One region of the Shigella sp. SIG6 genome, then DNA from elsewhere that is predicted to be linked to it. Evidence: predicted binding sites of a transcription regulator. Region 1 holds the regulator's gene; the other holds the start of a gene.
What was found. The regulator PhoB, encoded in region 1, activates phosphate uptake and scavenging genes when phosphate is short. The targets are predictions, from matches to a motif close to CTGTCATAAAACTGNCNNAT.
Positions count from the first base shown of each region.

Region 2: the regulator PhoB is predicted to act here: its motif matches at 1,398-1,417, upstream of kdgR (DNA-binding transcriptional regulator KdgR).

Region 1 covers NZ_JBQZXC010000019.1:6,609-27,294, reverse strand. Annotated here, with positions in the region: gene secD (protein translocase subunit SecD) at 1-991, opposite strand, end outside; gene yajC (preprotein translocase subunit YajC) at 1,019-1,351, opposite strand; gene tgt (tRNA guanosine(34) transglycosylase Tgt) at 1,374-2,501, opposite strand; gene queA (tRNA preQ1(34) S-adenosylmethionine ribosyltransferase-isomerase QueA) at 2,556-3,626, opposite strand; gene acpH (ACP phosphodiesterase) at 3,719-4,300, shown strand; gene malZ (maltodextrin glucosidase) at 4,305-6,122, opposite strand; gene proY (proline-specific permease ProY) at 6,278-7,651, opposite strand; gene brnQ (branched-chain amino acid transporter carrier protein BrnQ) at 7,727-9,046, opposite strand; gene phoR (phosphate regulon sensor histidine kinase PhoR) at 9,453-10,748, opposite strand; gene phoB (phosphate response regulator transcription factor PhoB) at 10,806-11,495, opposite strand; gene sbcD (exonuclease subunit SbcD) at 11,685-12,887, shown strand; gene sbcC (exonuclease subunit SbcC) at 12,884-16,027, shown strand; gene araJ (MFS transporter AraJ) at 16,153-17,334, shown strand; gene mak (fructokinase) at 17,477-18,385, opposite strand; gene rdgC (recombination-associated protein RdgC) at 18,510-19,421, shown strand; gene ACUU1M_RS05395 (SF0329 family protein) at 19,499-19,954, opposite strand; partial or broken gene ACUU1M_RS05390 (DUF2773 domain-containing protein) at 19,951-20,286, opposite strand; gene ppnP (pyrimidine/purine nucleoside phosphorylase) at 20,441-20,686, opposite strand, start outside.
Region 2 covers NZ_JBQZXC010000213.1:144-3,387, forward strand. Annotated here, with positions in the region: gene ACUU1M_RS19375 (MFS transporter) at 1-1,252, opposite strand, end outside; gene kdgR (DNA-binding transcriptional regulator KdgR) at 1,429-2,220, shown strand; gene ACUU1M_RS19385 (YobH family protein) at 2,363-2,602, opposite strand; gene mgrB (PhoP/PhoQ regulator MgrB) at 2,761-2,904, shown strand; gene ACUU1M_RS19395 (YebO family protein) at 2,979-3,244, shown strand, end outside.

The DNA.
Region 1 (20,686 bases):
AAGTGGAGTCGGTGATATGGTCACCAGTCAGAATTACGCGTTTGTACAGCACAACCGGCTGACCTTCGCGGGTCTGTTTCACTTCAGAGTCGCCCGGTACGCGACCGGATGCCGCAGCGGCCTGATCAACATTGGTGTTTACCAGACGGAATTCCAGCGTTGCCGTCGCGCCCAGAATCTCTTTCGCACGCGCAGTGTCCTGAATACCAGGCAGTTCAACAACGATACGGTCAGCACCCTGACGCTGAACCACCGGCTCCGCCACGCCAAGTTGGTTTACACGGTTACGCAGGATATTAATGTTCTGCTGCACCGCATATTCACGCGCTTCACTCAGACGAGCATCGCTCATTACCGCACGCAGCTGGTTGCTGCCCTGGCTGCTAATCACCAGGTCCGGATGGCGCTTGCTCAGATACGCAATGGCTTCATCACGAGCTTTAGCATCGCGGAAAGTGATGCTCAGGCCGTAGTTGTTTTCTTTACGAACAGTGGTATACGGGATGCCCTTTTCGCGCAGGTCACTGCGTAGGCTATCGATATTTTGTTCCTGGAGTTTGCCAAGCGCGGTGTCCATATCCACTTCCATCAGGAAGTGAACGCCGCCACGCAGGTCAAGGCCGAGCTTCATCGGCTCAGCATGAATAGCTGCCAGCCAGCACGGCGTTGCCGGGGCAAGGTTAAGCGCCACGACGTATTTGTCACCCATAACGCCCATTAATGCTTCACGAGCGCGCAACTGGGTGTCAGTGGAGTCGAAGCGCGCAAGAATAGCGCCCTCTTCCAGTGCCACAGACTTAGCAGTTATTTTTTCTTCTTGTAACGTTTTCTGGACCTGGATCAGCGTTTGCTCACTGGCGGCGACTCCGCGCGCACCAGTGATCTGAACAGCCGGATCCTCACCAAACAGGTTGGGAAGCGCATACAGCAGACCGATGACAATCACCACGATCAGCATGACGTACTTCCACAAAGGATAACGGTTTAACACGGCAATTCCCTTAGGGAAAAATTTTAATTACAGCGCCTTCATGGTGCCTTTCGGCAGGACGGCAGCTACGAAGTCACGTTTAATAACTACTTCAGTGGTGTCATTCAGCGCGATAGCAATGTAGCCGTTTTCCGCTACTTTGGTTACGCGACCAACCAGGCCACCGTTCGTCAGAACTTCATCACCTTTGGCAATGGAGTCCATCAGCTTTTTGTGTTCTTTGGTGCGCTTCTGCTGTGGACGCAGGATCATGAAATAGAAAATCAGACCGAATACCACCAGCATCAAAATCAAAGACATCGGGCTACCTTGCGCCGGTGCACCCGTTGCCGCTACCGCATCAGAAATAAAAAAGCTCATTAAATTTCCCTCATTATTAATATTAATCAACGTTCAAAGGTGGTACTTCTCGCCCCTGACGCTGGTAAAAATCAGTTACGAAGCTCTCTAATTTACCCTCTTCAATAGCCTTGCGTAAACCCGCCATCAAACGCTGGTAGTAACGAAGGTTATGAATGGTGTTGAGTCGCGCGCCTAATATTTCGTTGCAACGGTCGAGATGATGCAAGTAAGCGCGTGAATAATTGCGACAGGTGTAGCAATCACACTCAGGATCGAGTGGGCCAGTATCGCTCTTATATTTCGCATTGCGGATTTTCACCACGCCATCGGTCACGAACAAATGACCATTTCGGGCGTTGCGGGTTGGCATTACGCAGTCAAACATATCGATACCGCGACGTACGCCTTCAACCAGGTCTTCCGGTTTACCAACGCCCATCAGGTAACGCGGTTTGTCTGCCGGAATTTGCGGACACACATGCTCCAGAATACGGTGCATATCTGCTTTCGGCTCACCCACAGCCAGACCGCCGACAGCGTAGCCATCAAAGCCGATATCTACCAGACCTTTAACAGATATATCACGTAAATCTTCGTAAATACTGCCCTGAATTATACCAAATAACGCATTTTTGTTACCAAGACTGTCAAAACGCTCACGGCTACGCTTCGCCCAACGCAGAGACATCTCCATAGAGCGTTTTGCGTAATCCCAGTCAGCAGGATACGGCGTACACTCATCAAAGATCATGACGATATCCGAACCAAGATCGTACTGAATCTCCATCGACTTTTCCGGGTCGAGGAAAATCGGGTCGCCGTTGATCGGGTTACGGAAGTGAACGCCCTGTTCGGTGATTTTACGAATATCACCAAGGCTGAAGACCTGGAAGCCGCCGGAGTCGGTAAGAATCGGTCCTTTCCACTGCATAAAATCATGCAGATCGCCGTGCAGTTTCATGATTTCCTGGCCCGGGCGCAGCCACAGGTGGAAGGTGTTGCCGAGGATAATTTGCGCGCCAGTGGCTTCAACTTCTTCCGGCGTCATCCCTTTTACGGTGCCGTAGGTGCCAACAGGCATAAAACAAGGCGTTTCCACTACGCCACGATCAAAGACCAGGCGGCCACGGCGTGCGCGACCGTCGGTGGTGTCCAGTTCAAATTTCATTTTTTCTCCACTACGTCAGAAAAACAGTCCAACGTTTAAACCAGCGCCGCGGAATTACTCCCCGACGCGCTCATTAATTGCCTGCGGATTGTACGTGATAAACATCGCATCACCGTAACTAAAAAAGCGATATTTCTCTTCTACCGCCGCTTTATAGGCATTCATGGTATGTTGATAACCGGCAAAGGCCGAAACCAGCATAATCAGCGTCGACTCTGGCAAGTGGAAGTTCGTCACCAGCGCATCGACCACTTTGTACTGGAAGCCCGGATAGATAAAGATTTGGGTATCGTCAAAGAACGGTTCGATAAGATCGTTTTTTGCCGCCTGTGCCGCGCTTTCCAGCGAACGTACTGAAGTGGTGCCAACCGCAATCACCCGGTTACCGCGCGCTTTCGCCGCCAGTACCGCGTCTACCACATCCTGCGGTACTTCAGCGTATTCCGAGTGCATGATGTGATCTTCAATGGTGTCGACGCGCACCGGCTGGAAGGTGCCCGCACCAACGTGCAACGTCACAAACGCCATCTCCACGCCTTTGGCGCGTAATTTTTCCAGCAAAGGCTCGTCAAAATGCAGACCAGCGGTCGGGGCTGCAACCGCGCCCGGTTTTTCGCTATAAACGGTTTGATAAAGTTCGCGGTCAGCGTCTTCGTCCGGACGATCGATATACGGCGGCAGCGGCATATGGCCGATGCTGTTGAGGATATCCAGTACCGAGCGTTCATCATTAAATTCGACTTCAAACAGTGCGCCGTGGCGCGCGGTCATTGTTGCGTTGATACTTTCGTCATCGCCCAGCAACAGTTCTGCGCCAGGTTTTGGCGCTTTCGAGGCGCGAATATGCGCAAGAATGCGTTTGTCGTCGAGCATCCGCTCAACCAGCACTTCAATCTTGCCGCCGCTGGCTTTACGCCCAAACAGACGCGCCGGGATCACGCGGGTATTATTAAAAACCAGAAGATCGCCGGGGTTGAGCTTATCGAGTAAATCGGTGAAAGTACCGTGCGTCAGCGCGCCCGTCGGCCCGTCCAGCGACAGTAAACGACAGCTACTGCGTTCAGGCATGGGATAGTGGGCAATCAGGGATTCGGGCAATTCAAAGGAGAAATCGGTAACGCGCATGACACTGACTCAGACTAAAATAAGAGTCGGGTAGTCTAGTGCCGGGGCGCTCTCCCTGCAACCTTTCCCCCCCTTTGGATAGAATATAATCGATGAATTTTTTAGCTCACCTGCATTTAGCCCATCTCGCGGAAAGCTCGCTTTCTGGCAATTTACTGGCTGATTTCGTACGCGGAAATCCTGAAGAAAGTTTTCCGCCCGACGTCGTGGCTGGCATTCATATGCATCGACGTATCGACGTATTGACTGACAATCTGCCGGAAGTCCGCGAAGCACGGGAGTGGTTTCGTAGTGAAACGCGCCGCGTTGCGCCTATTACGCTGGATGTCATGTGGGATCACTTTCTTTCCCGCCACTGGTCGCAGCTGTCGCCGGACTTTCCGCTACAGGTATTTGTCTGTTATGCCCGCGAGCAAGTGATGACGATTTTGCCGGACTCACCGCCACGTTTTATCAATCTGAACAATTACTTGTGGTCAGAGCAGTGGCTGGTGCGCTATCGCGATATGGATTTCATCCAGAACGTGTTAAACGGCATGGCAAGCCGCCGCCCACGTCTGGATGCCCTGCGTGACTCATGGTACGATTTAGACGCTCATTATGACGCCCTCGAAACCCGCTTCTGGCAGTTTTATCCGCGGATGATGGCGCAGGCGTCACACAAGGCGTTATAAAACGTTAGTTCATCCATACCGTAGCCGAAATGGCAGGCAAAGCCAGAATCCCGTCAGTCAGTTGCCCATGCCCTTCTTTGCATTGCCATTGCACGGCATTGAGAAACGGTGACGCGGGTAGCACCACTTCACTGGCCTCGCCACGGTTGATTGCCACCAGTACACGTTGCTGATTCAGCACGCGGACAAATACCACTACGTTATCTTCCGCATACAGCACCTGACAGCCGCCACGACGCAGCGCCTGACTTTTCTTACGCAGCACAATCATTCGCCGGTACAGCGCGAATAACGCCGTATCCTGCTTTTCCACCTGCCAGGGGAACGGTTTACGGCAAAACGGATCGTTTTTACCATCCAGTCCCACTTCATCACCGTAATAAATGCACGGTACACCAGGCCAGGTGAACAGCCAGACCACCGCCAGCGGCAGGCGCGCAATATCCCGACCGAGCTGCGTTTTAAATCGCGCAGTATCGTGGCTATCGAGCTGATTAAACATACGTAATTGTTGTTGATGAGAAAGCCCTGCGCGGTAATTATCCATCCAGGCCATACAGGTTTGGGCGTCAATTTGCTGCGGATCATAAGAGATGTCGGTATTGGCAAGAAATCCCCACAACGGGAATGTGAAGCCACGATAGTTCATGGCAGCATCTTCCACATCGGCCTGTAACCATTGCCGTGCATCGCCAAAATGTTCGCCGACAATATACGCTTCCGGCTGGGTTTCTTTCGCCGCTTCGGTGATCCCGGCAACGTGCTGCATATTATTGCGCGCCCCACCCGCCTCCCCCAGCATATGCACCACATCCAGCCGCCAGCCGTCCATATTCCACGGCGCTTTCAGCCAGTGGCGGACAATACTGTCTTCCCCGCGATAAATTTCATTCACCAGACTTTCCGACTGATAATCCAGCTTCGGCAAGCTGGCATAGCCAAGCCAGTCGAGCGCCGTGCCATCATCACTAAACGAGTACCAGTCGCGCCAGGGCGATTCAGAGTTGTGACAAGCTCCCCCCGTGCCAAGATTGTGCCTGTCAAACCAGGCATGGGAATCGCCACTGTGGTTAAACACGCCGTCCAGCACCAGCCGCATTCCCAGCTGCTGCGTATTGTGTCGCAAACGCAGCAACGCCCCATCACCGCCAAACTGCGGATCGACATGGCGATAATCCTCGGTATCGTATTTATGTACGCTGGGAGCTTTAAACACCGGATTGAGATACAGCGCTGTCACGCCAAGCTTTTTCAGATACGGCAGTTTTTCGCTTATCCCGTCCAGATCGCCGCCATAGAACGTTGATCCGCCCGCCTGCGCCGTGACCGGTTCATCCCAGTCACGCAAGATGATCTCTTGTCCGGCTGCATGATGGTAATAGACATGATCCTGTTCAGCTTCACGAGGAAGACTACGCGCAAAACGATCAGGGAAGATCTGATAAAAAATCTGATCCGCAGCCCATTGTGGGCCGATATCCGGTACATCGACGGCAAACTGCTCCAGTCGTGCCGGCGGCATTCGGCTGAAGCCCTGCGGTGTAAACCAACGCTGGCGATCGTGCCACAGCAGTTTGAAACTGTAACGCCGCCGGGGTTGTCCGCTGGAGAGATCAATCGCCGCACGCCATGCGGTGACGCCTGGCTGCGGCTGACTGCGCTGCTTATGCATTGGTACTGACATTTCTTCGTTATCGTGTTCTGTACGCAGCATAATGCGCTGCGGTGGGTCTTCGCCCGTCAGCCACAGTGTAATGAGCAGTTGATCTTTGCTTTGTTTAACAAATGGGGGCACCGGCAGGTGCCATGCATTTAACATCATAATTCCCCTGTGATGAAAATCTGATCACCTTGCCATAGCCTAATGCAGGATCACTCATCATCTGAAGGATATTTGGGGGAGGAGGACGGGGGCGGATAACTTTCGGAATAGCCGGATCAGGATTTCCTCCTGAACCGGCTTACAGAACGCAAGTATTATTGGTTTTCAGCCAGCTGACGATCGTGGCGGCGTTTAAACATCCAGCCAATCAACAGCACAACAATCCACGCGAAACCGACATACAGCGAGATACGCGTATCCGGGTGATAACCAATCAACCCGATAATAAAGAGCAGGAAAATCAGCCCGCCGATGGTCGTTGCTACCCCACCCGGCACTTTAAATTTCAGCGCCTTAACTTCTTCTGGCGGCAAACGGCGACGGCAGGCGATTTGCGACAGCAGGATCATAATCCACACCCATACCGTGGCGAAGGTTGCCAGCGAAGCGATCACCAGGAAGACGTTTTCCGGCATGATGTAGTTCAGATACACCGCAAACAGCAGCGCGGTAGTCATCACCAGCACCGTAACCCACGGAATACCGCGACGCGACGTTTTGCTGAAAATTTTCGGTGCGCTGCCCTGCTCTGCCATACCGTGGAGCATACGGCCTACGCCAAATACGTCACTGTTAATTGCCGACAGCGAAGCGGTCAGCACAACAAAGTTAAGAATGCTGGCGGCAAAGGTAATGCCCATATGCTGGAACGTCAGCACGAACGGGCTACCGGCAGTGCCAACCTGATTCCACGGGTAGATAGACATAATGACGAACAGCGTACCGACGTAGAACACCAGAATACGCATCGGCACGGAGTTAATCGCACGCGGAATCGATTTCTCAGGATCTTTCGCTTCACCGGCGGTAATCCCGATAATTTCGATCCCACCGTAAGCAAACATCACCATTTGCAACGACATTACCATGCCAAGCCAGCCGTTACTGAAGAAGCCGCCGTTGCTCCACAGGTTATGAATACCGGTCGGTTGCCCGCCGTTGCCAATCCCCCAGATGATGATGCCGAAACCGGCGACAATCATGATGATGATGGTGGCGACTTTAAAGAACGAGAACCAGAATTCCAGCTCACCGAAGACCTTCACGCTCATCAGGTTTACGGCGCAAATGATCAGCACCACGCTCAGTACCCAAATCCAGTGCGGCACCGTCGGGAACAAGACACCCATATAGATACCAAAAGCGGTCACATCGGCGATGGCGACAATAAGGATTTCAAAGCAGTAGGTCCATCCGGTAATGTAACCTGCCAGCGGGCCAAGGTTTTCCTGCGCATAACGCGAGAAAGAGCTGGCGGCCGGGTTATGTACCGACATTTCCCCCAGCGCACGCATAATGATATACGCCGCGATACCACCGATAATATAGGCCAACAACACGCTCGGACCGGCCATTTTGATGGCGTCTGCCGAACCGTAAAACAGCCCGGTGCCAATTGCTGAACCCAGTGCCATAAAGCGTATGTGGCGGGTACTTAGCCCACGCTTTAGCTTATTCTTACTTTCCATCAATTCCTAACCCATCAACACAATAAAAAACCACGGGGCATCGCAGCCCCGTGGTTAAAACAAATGTTCAGTGATTTAGTGAGCGCTGGAGGTCACCTGACGACCTGCCGCGCGATCCCAGATAATGGCCAGAACCACCATCACCACTGTTGGCATTAACCACGCCAGACCTTGTTCGGCCAGCGGTAAACGCTGCGCCCAGGACGGTAAGATATCGCTGAATGCAGATGCTTTGATCCCGTCGAGAATACCAAAAAGCAGGCTGATAAACATCGGCGGAGCAATCACGCGGGACGAATTATGCCACCATGAGCGTGTAAAACTTAATACAACCAGTGCGATACACGGCGGATAAATAGCGGTCAGCACCGGTACGGAGATCTGGATCAGCTGGCTTAAGCCGAGGTTAGACACCACCATCGAGAAGCCGCCGAGGATAAACACCAGCGTACGATAAGAGAGCGGTACGTACTGGGCAAAGAATTCTGCACAAGCACAGGTCAGGCCAACCGCCGTGACCAGACAGGCGATGAAGATTAACGCCGCCAGCAGGAAGCTACCGCCGCCGCCAAAGGTGTGCTGAACGTAAGCATGCAGAATAGCAGCGCCGTTTGCAGACTGATCGACCAGCGACGCGCTGTCTGAACCCAGACAGAACAGCGCCAGGTACAGCAAAGTCAGACCAACACCCGCCATCAGGCCAGCCCAGACGGTATAACGGGTCAGCAGACGCGCTTCGGTAACGCCACGAGAACGCGCCGCGTTAACAATAACGATACCAAACACCATTGCGCCCAGCGTATCCATGGTCAGATAGCCGTTAACGAAGCCGTTAGAAAATGCAGCGTTTTGATAAGCCTCAGTCGCCGTGCTGATAGAACCCGCCGGCCAGACAATCGCGACAACAGACAGGATGACCAGCGCGATAATTTTCAGCGGCGCAAGGAAGTTGCCCACGGTATCCAGCAGCTTGCCCGGATAGAGCGAAACCAGAATAACGATAGCGAAATAGACCAAGCTGTAGATAAACAGCGGCAGCGCGGAATCACCCGTCAGCGGCGCAATCCCCACTTCAAAGGAAACGGTAGCTGTACGCGGCGTAGCGAAAAGCGGCCCCACCGCCAGGTAACAAACCGTTGCCAGCAGTACGCCAGCGACTTTACCGATTGGCGTGCTGAGGCTGTCAACACCGCCGCCAACTTTTGCCAGCGCCACTACCGTTAATACCGGCAGGCCAACGGCAGTAATGAGGAAGCCGAATGCCGCAGTCCAGACGTGTTCGCCTGCCTGTAAGCCGACCATTGGAGGGAAAATAATGTTACCTGCGCCGACGAACAACGCAAATGTCATAAAGCCCAGAGCGATGATATCGCGCGATCTTAATTGATGGGTCATAAATCATACTGCCTGTGGATGTGGTGTTGTAACGTTAAATTTTTGTGCCAATCCCTGGGGATGATACAGCGGTATATTTAAACAATTTTAGCGGGAAATACTCCCAACCAGGCGCGGCGAAGAATAGTTTTTCGATTTACCGCGTTAATGCAGTCAGTATGACAGCACCTGAAGCGCAATTTAAACGCTTATAACGTTTTAAAGCAAGGAGGGATCTAAAAACCAGAGGTATATAGCGATAAGAAATCACCAACCAGTATAAAACACTATTTCCGTGAAAAAGACATGGCTAATCATGCGAACAAAAAATCACCAACCGTTGTAAAATCTAACGCCCGTATTTTGACTGCAAAGAAAATAAGCCAGCATCGGCTGGCTTATGGCAATAAAAGATGACAAAGGCGGATTAATCGCTGTTTTTGGCAATTAAACGTTCCGGGATAACAAAACTGAAACGTGTTCCTTTTCCTACTGTACTCTCAATATTCAGGCGACTTTCGTGATGATTCACCGCATGTTTCACAATCGCTAACCCTAATCCGCTACCGCCGGTTTGCCGGGAACGCGCTTTATCAACGCGATAAAAACGCTCGGTCAGGCGCGGAATATGCTCCGGTGCAATGCCCGGTCCGTTATCTTCAACGCTAAATTCGGCACCGTGCGGCACTCGCTGCCAGCGTACGGTGATATGCGTGCCTTCCGGCGTATGATTCACGGCGTTATAGACCAGGTTCGAAATCGCACTGCGTAGCTGATCTTCGTTGCCAGACACCTTGAGGCCGTTATCTATCTCAAAGGTAAATGTCTGTTTTTTCTGACTCAGAGTCTGAGCCTCGCGCTCAACAACGCGCAGCATCATCGGCACATCAACCTTTTCATTGAGCAATTGCGTCGGCGCGGCTTCAATTTTCGACAGCGTTAGCAACTGCTTCACCAGCCCTTCCATCCGCTGGGTCTGCTCGCGCATGGTGTGCAACGCTTTTTCGCGTACCGCGCCTTCCAGCGGCTGCTCATCCATCATCTCCAGGTAACCCTGTAACACGGTCAATGGCGTACGTAACTCATGGCTCACGTTGGCAAAAAAGTTACGCCGCGCCCCTTCCAGTTGATGCATTTGCGTGACATCACGCGCCACCATCAGCAACTGTTTGTGGGTATAAGGCATGACGCTAATTTCCAGATGCCGCCCGGTGTTGAGCACCAGATTGAGCGGGCGAGAAAAATCACGCGTTTTCAGATATTGCGTAAACTCCGGGTAACGTAGTAGGTTAAGGATGTTCTGCCCGTTATCTTCCGGCCAGCGCAAACCAAGAATTTGTTGCGCCAGACCGTTACACCAGAAAATACCGCCCTCTTCCGTGGTCAGCACCACCGCGTCGGGCAGCGACTCCGCGCCGCTACGAAAGCGTTTAATCAGATTGCCCAGTTCACGGCGGCGTTTTTTATTTCGCAGCTGCATCTGGTGTAAGCCGTATAGTAGCGGTTCCCAGCTACCACGCCCCGGTGGCGGGGTCATACTGCGATCCACCCACTGCCACCATGAAAGGCGCAATAAATTCCAGAAATGCCAGATAAGCAGTCCTGTTACCGATGCCAGCAAAAACCAGGGCAGGTAACCAAAAAATGCACCCAGGATGAAAGCCGGGAGGCAGCAAAGTAGCAGCTCCAGCACCAGCCTTTTCCACGACAGCCGTTCCAGCACGTAAGATACTCCAGTTAAGAAATCATAAGCCCTGCTCTGCGTCCGATGAGCAAGGCGTTAAAAGCGGGTTGAAAAACGATATCCTGTACCGCGCACGGTCTGCACCATGCGGTCATGCCCGCCGGGCTCCAGTGCTTTACGCAGGCGACGAATGTGGACATCGACCGTGCGGTCTTCCACATACACGTTAGTTCCCCAGATGTGGTTTAACAGCTGCTCGCGGCTGTACACGCGCTCAGGATGCGTCATAAAAAAGTGCAGCAGTTTAAATTCTGTCGGCCCCATCTCCAGCGGCTCTTCGCCCGCCATCACTCGGTGAGATGTCGGGTCGAGACTTAATCCCTGCATCTCAATCACCTCTTCCACCGCCATTGGCGAAATACGGCGCATTACCGCTTTGATTCGCGCCACCAGCTCCTTCGGCGAAAATGGCTTGGTGATATAGTCATCCGCGCCGGTTTCAAGGCCGCGCACGCGATCTTCTTCTTCCCCTCTGGCGGTCAACATCACCACTGGAATATCCCGGGTCATCGACTCGCGCTTGAGGTGTTTGATGAACTGGATACCGGAGCCGCCAGGTAACATCCAGTCAAGGAGAATTAAATCCGGCCAGGGTTCATTCAGTTGATTCACAGCACTGTCATAATCTTCCGCTTCGACCGGCTGAAAGCCATTTTGTTCGAGCACGAAGCAGACCATTTCGCGAATTGGAGCTTCATCTTCTACGACCAGAATACGTCTCGCCATGATTTGCCCTGTTGTAATAAATAGGTTGCGATCATTAATGCGACGTCATTATGCGTCAGATTTATGACAGATTTATGAAAAGCTCGTCGCACATATCTTCAGGTTATTGATTTCCGTGGCGCAGAAAAAAGCAAATGGCACATCTGTTTGGGTATAATCGCGACCATGCTTTTTCGCCAGGGAACCGTTATGCGCATCCTTCACACCTCAGACTGGCATCTCGGCCAGAACTTCTACAGTAAAAGCCGCGAAGCTGAACATCAGGCTTTTCTTGACTGGCTGCTGGAGACAGCACAAACCCATCAGGTGGATGCGATTATTGTTGCTGGTGATGTTTTCGATACCGGCTCGCCGCCCAGTTACGCCCGCACGTTATACAACCGTTTTGTTGTCAATTTACAGCAAACTGGCTGTCATCTGGTGGTACTGGCAGGAAACCATGACTCGGTCGCCACGCTGAATGAATCGCGCGATATCATGGCGTTCCTCAATACAACCGTGGTCGCCAGCGCCGGACATGCGCCGCAAATCTTGCCTCGTCGCGACGGGACGCCAGGCGCAGTGCTGTGCCCCATTCCGTTTTTACGCCCGCGTGACATTATTTCCAGCCAGGCGGGGCTTAACGGTATTGAAAAACAGCAGCATTTACTGGCAGCGATTACCGATTATTACCAACAACACTATGCCGATGCCTGCAAACTGCGCGGCGATCAGCCTCTGCCCATCATCGCCACGGGACATTTAACGACCGTGGGTGCCAGTAAAAGTGACGCCGTGCGTGACATTTATATTGGCACGCTGGACGCGTTTCCGGCACAAAACTTTCCACCAGCCGACTACATCGCGCTCGGGCATATTCACCGCGCACAGATTATTGGCGGCATGGAACATGTTCGCTATTGCGGTTCCCCCATTCCACTGAGTTTTGATGAATGCGGTAAGAGTAAATATGTCCATCTGGTGACATTTTCAAACGGCAAATTAGAGAGCGTGGAAAACCTGAACGTACCGGTAACTCAACCCATGGCGGTGCTGAAAGGCGATCTGGCGTCGATTACCGCACAGCTGGAACAGTGGCGCGATGTATCGCAGGAGCCACCTGTCTGGCTGGATATCGAAATCACTACTGATGAGTATCTGCATGATATTCAGCGCAAAATCCAGGCATTAACCGAATCATTGCCTGTCGAAGTATTGCTGGTACGTCGGAGTCGTGAACAGCGCGAGCGTGTGTTAGCCAGCCAACAGCGTGAAACCCTCAGCGAACTCAGCGTCGAAGAGGTGTTCAATCGCCGTCTGGCACTGGAAGAACTGGATGAATCGCAGCAGCAACGTCTGCAGCATCTTTTCACCACGACGTTGCATACCCTCGCCGGAGAACACGAAGCATGAAAATTCTCAGCCTGCGCCTGAAAAACCTGAACTCATTAAAAGGCGAATGGAAGATTGATTTCACCCGCGAGCCGTTCGCCAGCAACGGGCTGTTTGCCATTACCGGCCCAACCGGTGCGGGGAAAACCACCCTGCTGGACGCCATTTGTCTGGCGCTGTATCACGAAACTCCGCGTCTCTCTAACGTTTCACAATCGCAAAATGATCTCATGACCCGCGATACCGCTGAATGTCTGGCGGAGGTGGAGTTTGAAGTGAAAGGTGAAGCGTATCGCGCGTTCTGGAGCCAGAATCGGGCGCGTAACCAGCCGGACGGTAATTTGCAGGTGCCTCGCGTAGAGCTGGCGCGCTGCGCCGACGGCAAAATTCTCGCCGACAAAGTGAAAGATAAGCTGGAACTGACAGCGACGTTAACCAGGCTGGATTACGGGCGCTTCACCCGTTCGATGCTGCTTTCGCAGGGGCAATTTGCTGCCTTCCTGAATGCCAAACCCAAAGAACGCGCGGAATTGCTCGAGGAGTTAACCGGCACTGAAATCTACGGGCAAATCTCGGCGATGGTTTTTGAGCAGCACAAATCGGCCCGCACTGAGCTGGAGAAGCTGCAAGCGCAGGCCAGCGGCGTCACGTTGCTCACGCCGGAACAAGTGCAATCGCTGACAGCGAGTTTGCAGGTACTTACTGACGAAGAAAAACAGTTAATTACCGCGCAGCAGCAAGAACAACAATCGCTAAACTGGTTAACGCGTCAGGACGAATTGCAGCAAGAAGCCAGCCGCCGTCAGCAGGCCTTGCAACAGGCGTTAGCCGAAGAAGAAAAAGCGCAACCTCAACTGGCGGCGCTTAGTCTGGCACAACCGGCACGAAATCTTCGTCCACACTGGGAACGCATCGCAGAACACAGCGCGGCGCTGGCGCATATTCGCCAGCAGATTGAAGAAGTAAATACTCGCTTACAGAGCACAATGGCGCTTCGCGCGAGCATTCGCCACCACGCGGCGAAGCAGTCAGCAGAATTACAGCAGCAGCAACAAAGCCTGAATACCTGGTTACAGGAACACGACCGCTTCCGTCAGTGGAACAACGAACTGGCGGGTTGGCGTGCGCAGTTCTCCCAACAAACCAGCGATCGCGAGCATCTGCGGCAATGGCAGCAACAGTTAACCCATGCTGAGCAAAAACTTAATGCGCTTGCGGCGATCACGTTGACGTTAACCGCCGATGAAGTTGCTACCGCCCTGGCGCAACATGCCGAGCAACGCCCACTGCGTCAGCGCCTGGTCGCGCTGCATGGGCAGATTGTTCCCCAACAAAAACGTCTGGCGCAGTTAATGGTCACTATCCAGAATGTCACTCTGGAACAGACGCAACGTAATGTCGCACTTAACGAAATGCGCCCGCGTTATAAAGAAAAGACGCAGCAACTTGCCGATGTGAAAACCATTTGCGAGCAGGAAGCGCGCATCAAAACGCTGGAAGCCCAGCGTGCACAGTTACAGGCGGGTCAGCCTTGTCCACTTTGTGGTTCCACCAGCCACCCGGCGGTCGAGGCGTATCAGGCGCTGGAGCCTGGTGTTAATCAGTCTCGATTACTGGCGCTGGAAAACGAAGTTAAAAAGCTCGGCGAAGAAGGTGCGGCGCTGCGCGGGCAACTGGATGCATTAACGAAGCAGCTTCAGCGCGATGAAAACGAAGCGCAAAGCCTCCGACAAGATGAGCAAGCACTTACTCAACAATGGCAAGCCGTCACGGCCAGCCTCAATATCACCTTGCAGCCACAGGACGATATTCAACCGTGGCTGGATGCACAAGATGAGCACGAACGCCAGCTGCGGTTACTCAGCCAACGACATGAATTACAAGGGCAGATTGCCGCGCATAATCAGCAAATTATCCAGTATCAACAGCAAATTGAACAACGTCAGCAGCAGCTCTTAACGGCATTGGCGGGTTATGCACTGACATTGCCACAGGAAGATGAAGAAGAGAGCTGGTTGGCGACACGTCAGCAAGAAGCGCAGAGCTGGCAGCAACGCCAGAACGAATTAACCGCGCTGCAAAACCGTATTCAGCAGCTGACGCCGATTCTGGAAACGTTGCCGCAAAGTGATGATCTCCCGCACAGCGAAGAAACTGTGGCGCTGGATAACTGGCGGCAGGTTCATGAACAATGTCTCGCATTACACAGCCAGCAGCAGACGTTACAGCAACAGGATGTTCTGGCGGCGCAAAGTCTGCAAAAAGCCCAAGCGCAGTTTGACACCGCGCTACAGGCCAGCGTCTTTGACGATCAGCAGGCGTTCCTTGCGGCGCTAATGGATGAACAAACACTAACGCAGCTGGAACAGCTCAAGCAGAATCTGGAAAACCAGCGCCGTCAGGCGCAAACGCTGGTCACTCAGACAGCAGAAACGCTGGCACAGCATCAACAACACCGACCTGACGGGTTGGCTCTCACTGTGACGGTGGAGCAGATTCAGCAAGAGTTAGCGCAAACTCACCAAAAGTTGCGTGAAAACACCACGAGTCAAGGCGAGATTCGCCAGCAGCTGAAGCAGGATGCAGATAACCGTCAGCAACAACAAACCTTAATGCAGCAAATTGCTCAAATGACGCAGCAGGTTGAGGACTGGGGATATCTGAATTCGCTAATAGGTTCCAAAGAGGGCGATAAATTCCGCAAGTTTGCCCAGGGGCTGACGCTGGATAATTTAGTCCATCTCGCTAATCAGCAACTTACCCGGCTGCACGGGCGCTATCTGTTACAGCGCAAAGCCAGCGAGGCGCTGGAAGTCGAGGTTGTTGATACCTGGCAGGCAGATGCGGTACGCGATACCCGTACCCTTTCCGGCGGCGAAAGTTTCCTCGTTAGTCTGGCGCTGGCGCTGGCGCTTTCGGATCTGGTCAGCCATAAAACACGTATTGACTCGCTGTTCCTTGATGAAGGTTTTGGCACGCTGGATAGCGAAACGCTGGATACCGCCCTTGATGCGCTGGATGCCCTGAACGCCAGTGGCAAAACCATCGGTGTGATTAGCCACGTAGAAGCGATGAAAGAGCGTATTCCGGTGCAGATCAAAGTGAAAAAGATCAACGGCCTGGGCTACAGCAAACTGGAAAGTACGTTTGCAGTGAAATAACTATTCAGCAGGATAATGAATACAGAGGGGCGAATTATCTCTTGGCCTTGCTGGTCGTTATCCTGCAAGCTATCACTTTATTGGCTACGGTGATTGGTAGCCGTTCTGGTGGTTGTGATGGTGGTATGAAAAAAGTCATTTTATCTTTGGCTCTGGGCACGTTTGGTTTGGGGATGGCCGAATTTGGCATTATGGGCGTGCTCACGGAGCTGGCGCATAACGTAGGAATTTCGATTCCTGCTGCCGGGCATATGATCTCGTATTATGCACTGGTGGTGGTGGTCGGTGCGCCAATCATCGCACTCTTTTCCAGCCGCTACTCACTCAAACATATCTTGTTGTTTCTGGTGGCGTTGTGCGTCATTGGCAACGCCATGTTCACGCTCTCTTCGTCTTACCTGATGCTCGCCATTGGTCGGCTGGTATCCGGCTTTCCGCATGGCGCATTTTTTGGCGTCGGAGCGATCGTGTTATCAAAAATTATCAAACCCGGAAAAGTCACCGCCGCCGTGGCGGGGATGGTTTCCGGGATGACAGTCGCCAATTTGCTGGGCATTCCGCTGGGAACGTATTTAAGTCAGGAATGCTGGCGTTACACCTTTTTATTGATCGCTGTTTTTAATATTGCGGTGATGGCATCGGTCTATTTTTGGGTGCCAGATATTCGCGACGAGGCGAAAGGAAATCTGCGCGAACAATTTCACTTTTTGCGCAGCCCGGCCCCGTGGTTAATTTTCGCCGCCACGATGTTTGGCAACGCAGGTGTGTTTGCCTGGTTCAGCTACGTAAAGCCATACATGATGTTTATTTCCGGTTTTTCGGAAACGGCGATGACCTTTATTATGATGTTAGTTGGGCTAGGGATGGTGCTGGGAAATATGCTAAGTGGCAGGATTTCAGGACGTTATTCACCACTGCGCATTGCAGCAGTGACTGACTTTATCATTGTACTGGCACTGCTGATGCTCTTTTTCTGCGGCGGCATGAAAACAACGTCGCTTATTTTTGCTTTTATTTGTTGCGCGGGATTATTTGCCCTTTCAGCACCTCTGCAAATATTGTTACTGCAAAATGCCAAAGGCGGAGAGTTATTAGGTGCCGCAGGTGGGCAAATAGCGTTTAACCTCGGTAGCGCCGTCGGCGCATATTGCGGAGGTATGATGCTGACGCTGGGGCTGGCATATAATTACGTGGCGCTGCCTGCCGCCCTGCTTTCGTTTGCTGCGATGTCATCGTTGCTGCTGTATGGTCGCTATAAGCGCCAGCAAGCGGCGGATAGTCCGGTGCTGGCGAAACCACTGGGGTAGATTACTGTCACGGTGCGCGTTGCTTATTGCCGGATGCGGCGTGAACGCCTTATCCGCCCTACGCGGTTCTGGCACATTTTGTAGGCCTGATAAGACGCGGCAAGCGTCGCATCAGGCATGATGCGCCAATTGCCTACGTTTTTTACTCTTGTGGCCATAACCACGCAGCGCCGCGTACGCCGCTGGAATCACCGTGCTTCGCCTTACTCACCGGCGTTTCACATTCGCCGCCGAAGACAAATTGTTTAATCAACTGCCCAACCGTTTGATATAAACGGTCTACATTGCTCATCCCGCCCCCCAGGACAATCACATCCGGATCGAGAATATTCACGACATGTGCCAGCGATTTTGCCAGCCGCAGCTCGTAGCAACGCAATGCCAGTTCCACTACCGGATCGCTTTCTTCAACCAGGCGGATAATTTCACTGCCTTTCAGCGCATGTCCGCTCAAACGACGATAATCCGTCGCGAATCCCGTGCCCGAAATAAAGGTTTCAATACAACCTTGTTTACCGCAATAACAAGGGACTTCCTCGCGATAACGCAGTTCGTCTTCGTCCATCCACGGTAGCGGATTGTGTCCCCACTCACCTGCCGTGCCATTGCCGCCGATATGCGTCCGCCCATTGAATGCCACGCCCGCGCCGCATCCCGTGCCGATAATCACGGCAAATACCGTCTGCGCTCCCGCTGCCGCGCCATCTACTGCTTCTGAAACCGCCAGACAGTTGGCATCATTTGCCAGCCGCACTTCCCGCTGCAACCTCGCGCTTAAGTCTTTATCGAATGGCTGACCGTTGAGCCAGGTTGAATTGGCATTCTTCACCACACCGGTGTAGGGCGAAATCGAACCTGGAATGCCCATACCTACCGTGCCGCGCTGCCCTGTCGCCTGCTCCGCCATATCAACCAACGTGGCGATCGTTTCAATAGTCTGCCGGTAATCATCACGCGGCGTGGGCAGACGATGGCGGTACAACTGCTCCCCTGCATCGCCCAGTGCAATCACTTCAGTTTTGGTGCCGCCTAAATCGATACCTATACGCACTGTACTCTCCTTATTTTTTTCAATATCAATAGCGTAGAGACGGACAACCGGATTGGCAATGCAAGGCCGCCGACAATTCGTTATCATGCCCGCTAAATTTAACGACAAGGCCGTGGAAATTATCATGCTGTGGTTCAAAAATTTAATGGTTTACCGTCTTAGCCGCGAGATTTCGCTGCGTGCAGAAGAGATGGAAAAACAGCTAGCCTCGATGGCATTTACCCCATGCGGCAGCCAGGACATGGCGAAGATGGGCTGGGTTCCTCCGATGGGATCGCACAGCGATGCGTTAACGTACGTTGCCAATGGTCAAATTGTTATCTGCGCGCGCAAAGAAGAAAAAATCCTCCCGTCTCCGGTGATTAAACAGGCGCTGGAAGCGAAAATCGCCAAACTGGAAGCGGAACAGGCGCGTAAGCTGAAGAAAACCGAAAAAGATTCGCTGAAAGACGAAGTGCTGCACTCTCTGCTGCCGCGTGCTTTCAGCCGTTTTAGCCAGACAATGATGTGGCTCGACACGGTTAACGGTTTGATTATGGTGGACTGCGCCAGTGCCAAAAAAGCGGAAGATACGCTGGCATTACTGCGTAAAAGCCTGGGGTCGTTACCGGTTGTACCATTGAGCATGGAAAACCCGATTGAACTGACGCTGACCGAATGGGTTCGCTCTGGTAGTGCTGCACAGGGCTTCCAGCTGCTTGATGAAGCCGAGCTGAAATCGTTGCTGGAAGATGGCGGCGTGATCCGCGCGAAGAAACAAGATCTGACCAGCGAAGAGATCACCAATCACATTGAAGCCGGAAAAGTGGTGACTAAACTGGCGCTCGACTGGCAGCAGCGCATTCAGTTTGTGATGTGCGACGATGGTTCGCTCAAGCGTCTTAAGTTCTGCGACGAGCTGCGCGATCAAAACGAAGATATCGACCGTGAAGATTTCGCCCAGCGTTTTGATGCCGATTTCATCCTGATGACTGGTGAACTGGCAGCGTTAATTCAAAACCTGATTGAAGGATTAGGTGGCGAAGCACAACGTTAATTGCTGATTTTCCTTTAATGCCGGATGCGACGCCTGCCGCGTCTTATCCGGCGTACGAAGCCACACCAGGCATATAATTATTCGCTACGGCGAGCAATAATTTTTAGCGCAGCAATATTATGCGTTTTACGCCGTAACTGATCTAATCGCCTCATCCCTATTCGCCTGTCAGCTGCACGCAGAATATTCACTACCCCCCATTTATCGCTGGTAAATTGTTTTGTTAACAGCTCCGCTTTTGGGGTATCAATATATTCACGCAATAAATCAGAAATTGAACAAATATCCGTCAGGTAAGGATACCAGCAAGTTTCACCGTGAAAATTACGCACTCCAGCGTTACCTGCAATAAAGTCTTTCGGGTAATCCCAGATCACGTTTTTATCCAACGTGATCCAATAACGCGGTAAATCGGTACTTCCACCATTTTGGCTGCGCATGGGATAACGGGTACAGTGAATTTGCAGGTTGATCGTTGGCGTCAGTAAGTCATAGTTCTCCCGCTGTAACTTGCTCCATGGACGTTGTGTCATTGTTTTTCCTCAAGCTGGTGACGCGCTTCACTGCGAATTTTCCGCGTTGCCCCGGTTTTCACTAAATCACGTAACTGCGAAAGATCGGGTTGTTCGACAAATAAGAGTAATGATGGATCCTCTTTTAACCACGCCGTTTTCACATCGGCAGCCAGCTGTGGATTATTAATAGCCAGCGACCGATCCTGAGGCTCAGTCAATGTCGTTAACAACGACGCCGGGGTATGTGCGTTGCGTAATGCCGTTTGACGCAAATGATCATTGCGACTTTGCAGCAATGCACGCCACCATTCATCATCTGATTTATCTTTTATCGTAGCCAGTTCCGCAAAAAATACCTGGAGATCTTCACTGATATTTATATCAACCTTGATGAATTATGAATATATCGGAAATTGAAAAAATCGCAGCAAAGGAAATATTATTATGGGTTAAAGAGAGGATATTTCAGAAAAATGCCCTCCCGTTCAAGGGGAAGGCGAGGAATTACAGATAGCGGCACAGATAAGAGGTGGGTTCGGCAACTTGAAGATGAAACTCACTGTGACCGGGAACATTAAACACCGAACCGGCTTCATACACTTGCCAGTCGGTCGCGTCAGGCAGTAACACATTCAGCGCGCCACTGATTACCGTCATCTCTTCCGGCTCAGCGGTGCTGAAGGTGTATTCGCCTTCAACCATAACACCCACGCTGGCGCGACCAGTGCTGCTGCTGGAAAAGCCGATCGA
Region 2 (3,244 bases), on a different contig from region 1:
GCGCCACCAGCGCCGCGCCACTACTCTGACCCAGTAGACGAGCCGTTCCTAACATGCCACTGGCCCCACCGCTACGTTCGCGCGGAGCGGAGGTAATAATGGTGTGGTTATTGGGTGACTGGAATAAGCCAAATCCAGCGCCACATAAGATCATCGGCCAGATAATATTGATATCCGCAGGTGACGCGGGCAGCAGAACCAGGGAAAAAAGCCCCGCAGCCATGATGAACAACCCTAAAGCACCCAGCAATCCTGCATGTACGCGTTCAATCAAATAGCCTGCCAGCGGAGCCATCACCATCGTTGCTAACGGCCACGGTGTCAGAAGTAAACCTGTTTCGACTTCACTACGCCCGAGCACGGTTTGCAGGTAAAAGGGCAGGGAAACCATTGCCAGCATTTGTGCGCAGAAAGAGCAAACAGATGTGCAAATAGAAAGTGAAAACAGCGGGATACGCAGTAAATCCACCGGTAGCAGCGGTACGGGAAGAGAAAGCTGGCGGCGAATAAAGAAAATACCAACAACAACCATTACCACCAGTTCCGCAGCAATTAACGTCAGCGATTGCCCCTGAGCGAAACCACTCAACGCAGTGATAAGCAGGCCGAAGGTTAACGCGTTCATCACGGCGCTGGGCAGGTCGAAACGGGGTTTACTGGCGCGAGAACCATTGGGTGGCAGAAAACGCATCGCCAGAAGCAGGGCGATAATACCTAACGGTACGTTGATTAAAAATAACCATTTCCAGGATGCGATGGAGAGGATTGCTGCAGCAATTGTCGGCCCGGCAGCAGAAGAGACGGCAACAATAAACGAGTTTATGCCCATCCCTCTCCCCAGAAAACGTTGTGGATAGATCAGGCGGATAAGTGCGGTATTAACGCTCATCAACGCTGCACCGCCGAAACCCTGTATGACACGCGCAAGGGTGAGCATTTGCAGCGAATCAGAAAGGGCGCAGAACAGTGAAGACAACAGAAAAACGACCAGACCGCATTTATAAATACGTCGATAGCCAAACATATCGCCCAGAAACGAAAACGAGAGCAGGGAGATGACAATGGCGATTTGATAGGCGTTCACTACCCAGATGGAACTGGCTGGTGTGGCATGAAGGTCCGTGGCGATTGTTGGCAGGGCGACGTTGGCGATTGCGCCGTCAAGGACAGCCATCGAAATACCAATCACAATGGTTAATATCGCACCGTATCGCTGGGGCAATGGCAGGCCGTCGGCCTGAACTTTTGGCATAGGAATTTTATATCTTTGGTGAATAATCAACAGGGGTATGATTCTAGCACTGATATTCACGGTGGATGTCGCAGAATTGTAACTAACCGGCAAAAGATGGATTGCGACCACCCTGGTGCGAAATTATAATAAAAAACAGTTCTGATTTTTATAAAACACTCGCAATGAGGTGATAAATGGCTAACGCAGATCTGGATAAACAGCCTGATTCTGTATCTTCCGTGCTAAAAGTTTTTGGCATTTTGCAGGCGCTGGGTGAAGAGCGCGAAATAGGGATAACCGAGCTGTCGCAGCGCGTCATGATGTCAAAAAGCACCGTTTATCGCTTTTTACAGACCATGAAAACCTTAGGTTATGTGGCGCAGGAAGGGGAGTCGGAGAAATATTCCCTGACCCTGAAATTGTTTGAACTGGGCGCTCGCGCGTTACAAAACGTCGATTTAATTCGTAGCGCAGATATCCAGATGCGTGAGATCTCCCGCCTGACCAAAGAAACTATCCACCTCGGCGCACTGGACGAAGACAGTATTGTTTACATTCACAAAATTGACTCTATGTACAATTTGCGCATGTATTCACGGATTGGGCGTCGTAATCCGCTGTACAGCACCGCGATTGGTAAGGTACTGCTGGCATGGCGCGATCGCGATGAAGTGAAGCAAATTCTTGAGGGCGTGGAGTATAAACGCAGTACCGAGCGGACCATCACCAGTACAGAAGCGTTATTACCCGTTCTGGACCAGGTGCGCGAGCAGGGGTATGGCGAAGATAACGAAGAGCAGGAAGAAGGGCTGCGATGCATTGCGGTACCGGTATTTGATCGCTTTGGCGTGGTCATTGCCGGTTTGAGCATCTCCTTCCCGACGTTGCGTTTCTCTGAAGAGCGTTTACAGGAATATGTCGCAATGTTGCATACCGCAGCGCGCAAAATTTCTGCCCAAATGGGTTATCACGACTATCCGTTCTGATGAGAGTAAGAACCTGTCGGAATATCAAACAGACAGGTTCTTTATTTAGCATGAGAAAAATAAAGTTGAAGGTGCGTTATATTAAACGCGCTTGCTATAAGAATATTTTACTCATGAGTGAGAATCTGGTTATTTATTACCCTTAACCATTATCGACCACGATATTGCTTTTACGTAACAGTGGGCAATCTGTTATCCCCAAGAAACCACTTTTAGTGTGCAAGTATTGTACCGTGCTGGTGCCTCTGGCAGTCAGATAGGTACATTGCAAACCTAATCCTGCGGCATTCTCTTTGCTTCCAATCAAAACGCCATATCCGCTGAGTAATAATCCTATCCATACCAGTGCTATCAGCATAACTGTGCGAATGATGAATCGCATTACAACCTCTTCTCTTTTTATGTTCGCTTAATCGTAGCGGCAATATGCGCTGAAGCAAGCTACTCATTCCGAAAAAGCACGAATATCGACATAGTTAGGCGCTGTTTAACTAACGCATGCTAGTTTAATGACATAAGGTAGGTGAAGCGGAGATTGGAGTGAAAAAGTTTCGATGGGTCGTTCTGGTTGTCGTGGTGTTGGCTTGCTTGCTGCTTTGGGCGCAGGTATTCAACATGATGTGCGATCAGGATGTACAATTTTTCAGCGGAATTTGTGCCATTAACCAGTTTATCCCGTGGTGATATCATTTTTTCAGCACTAGATTTTCTTCCTCTCCAGCAGTGGTAGAATAGCGCCTCTACTCAGAGGTGGTGAAATGAACGAAGTTGTAAATTCAGGCGTGATGAACATTGCGTCTTTGGTTGTATCGGTGGTGGTTCTTCTTATCGGGCTCATCTTGTGGTTTTTTATCAATCGTGCCAGTTCACGGACTAACGAACAGATTGAACTGCTTGAGGCGTTGCTGGATCAGCAAAAACGTCAAAATGCACTGTTACGTCGTTTGTGCGAAGCAAACGAACCAGAGAAAGCAGATAAAAAGACCATTGAGAGTCAAAAATCGGTTGATGACGAAGATATTAT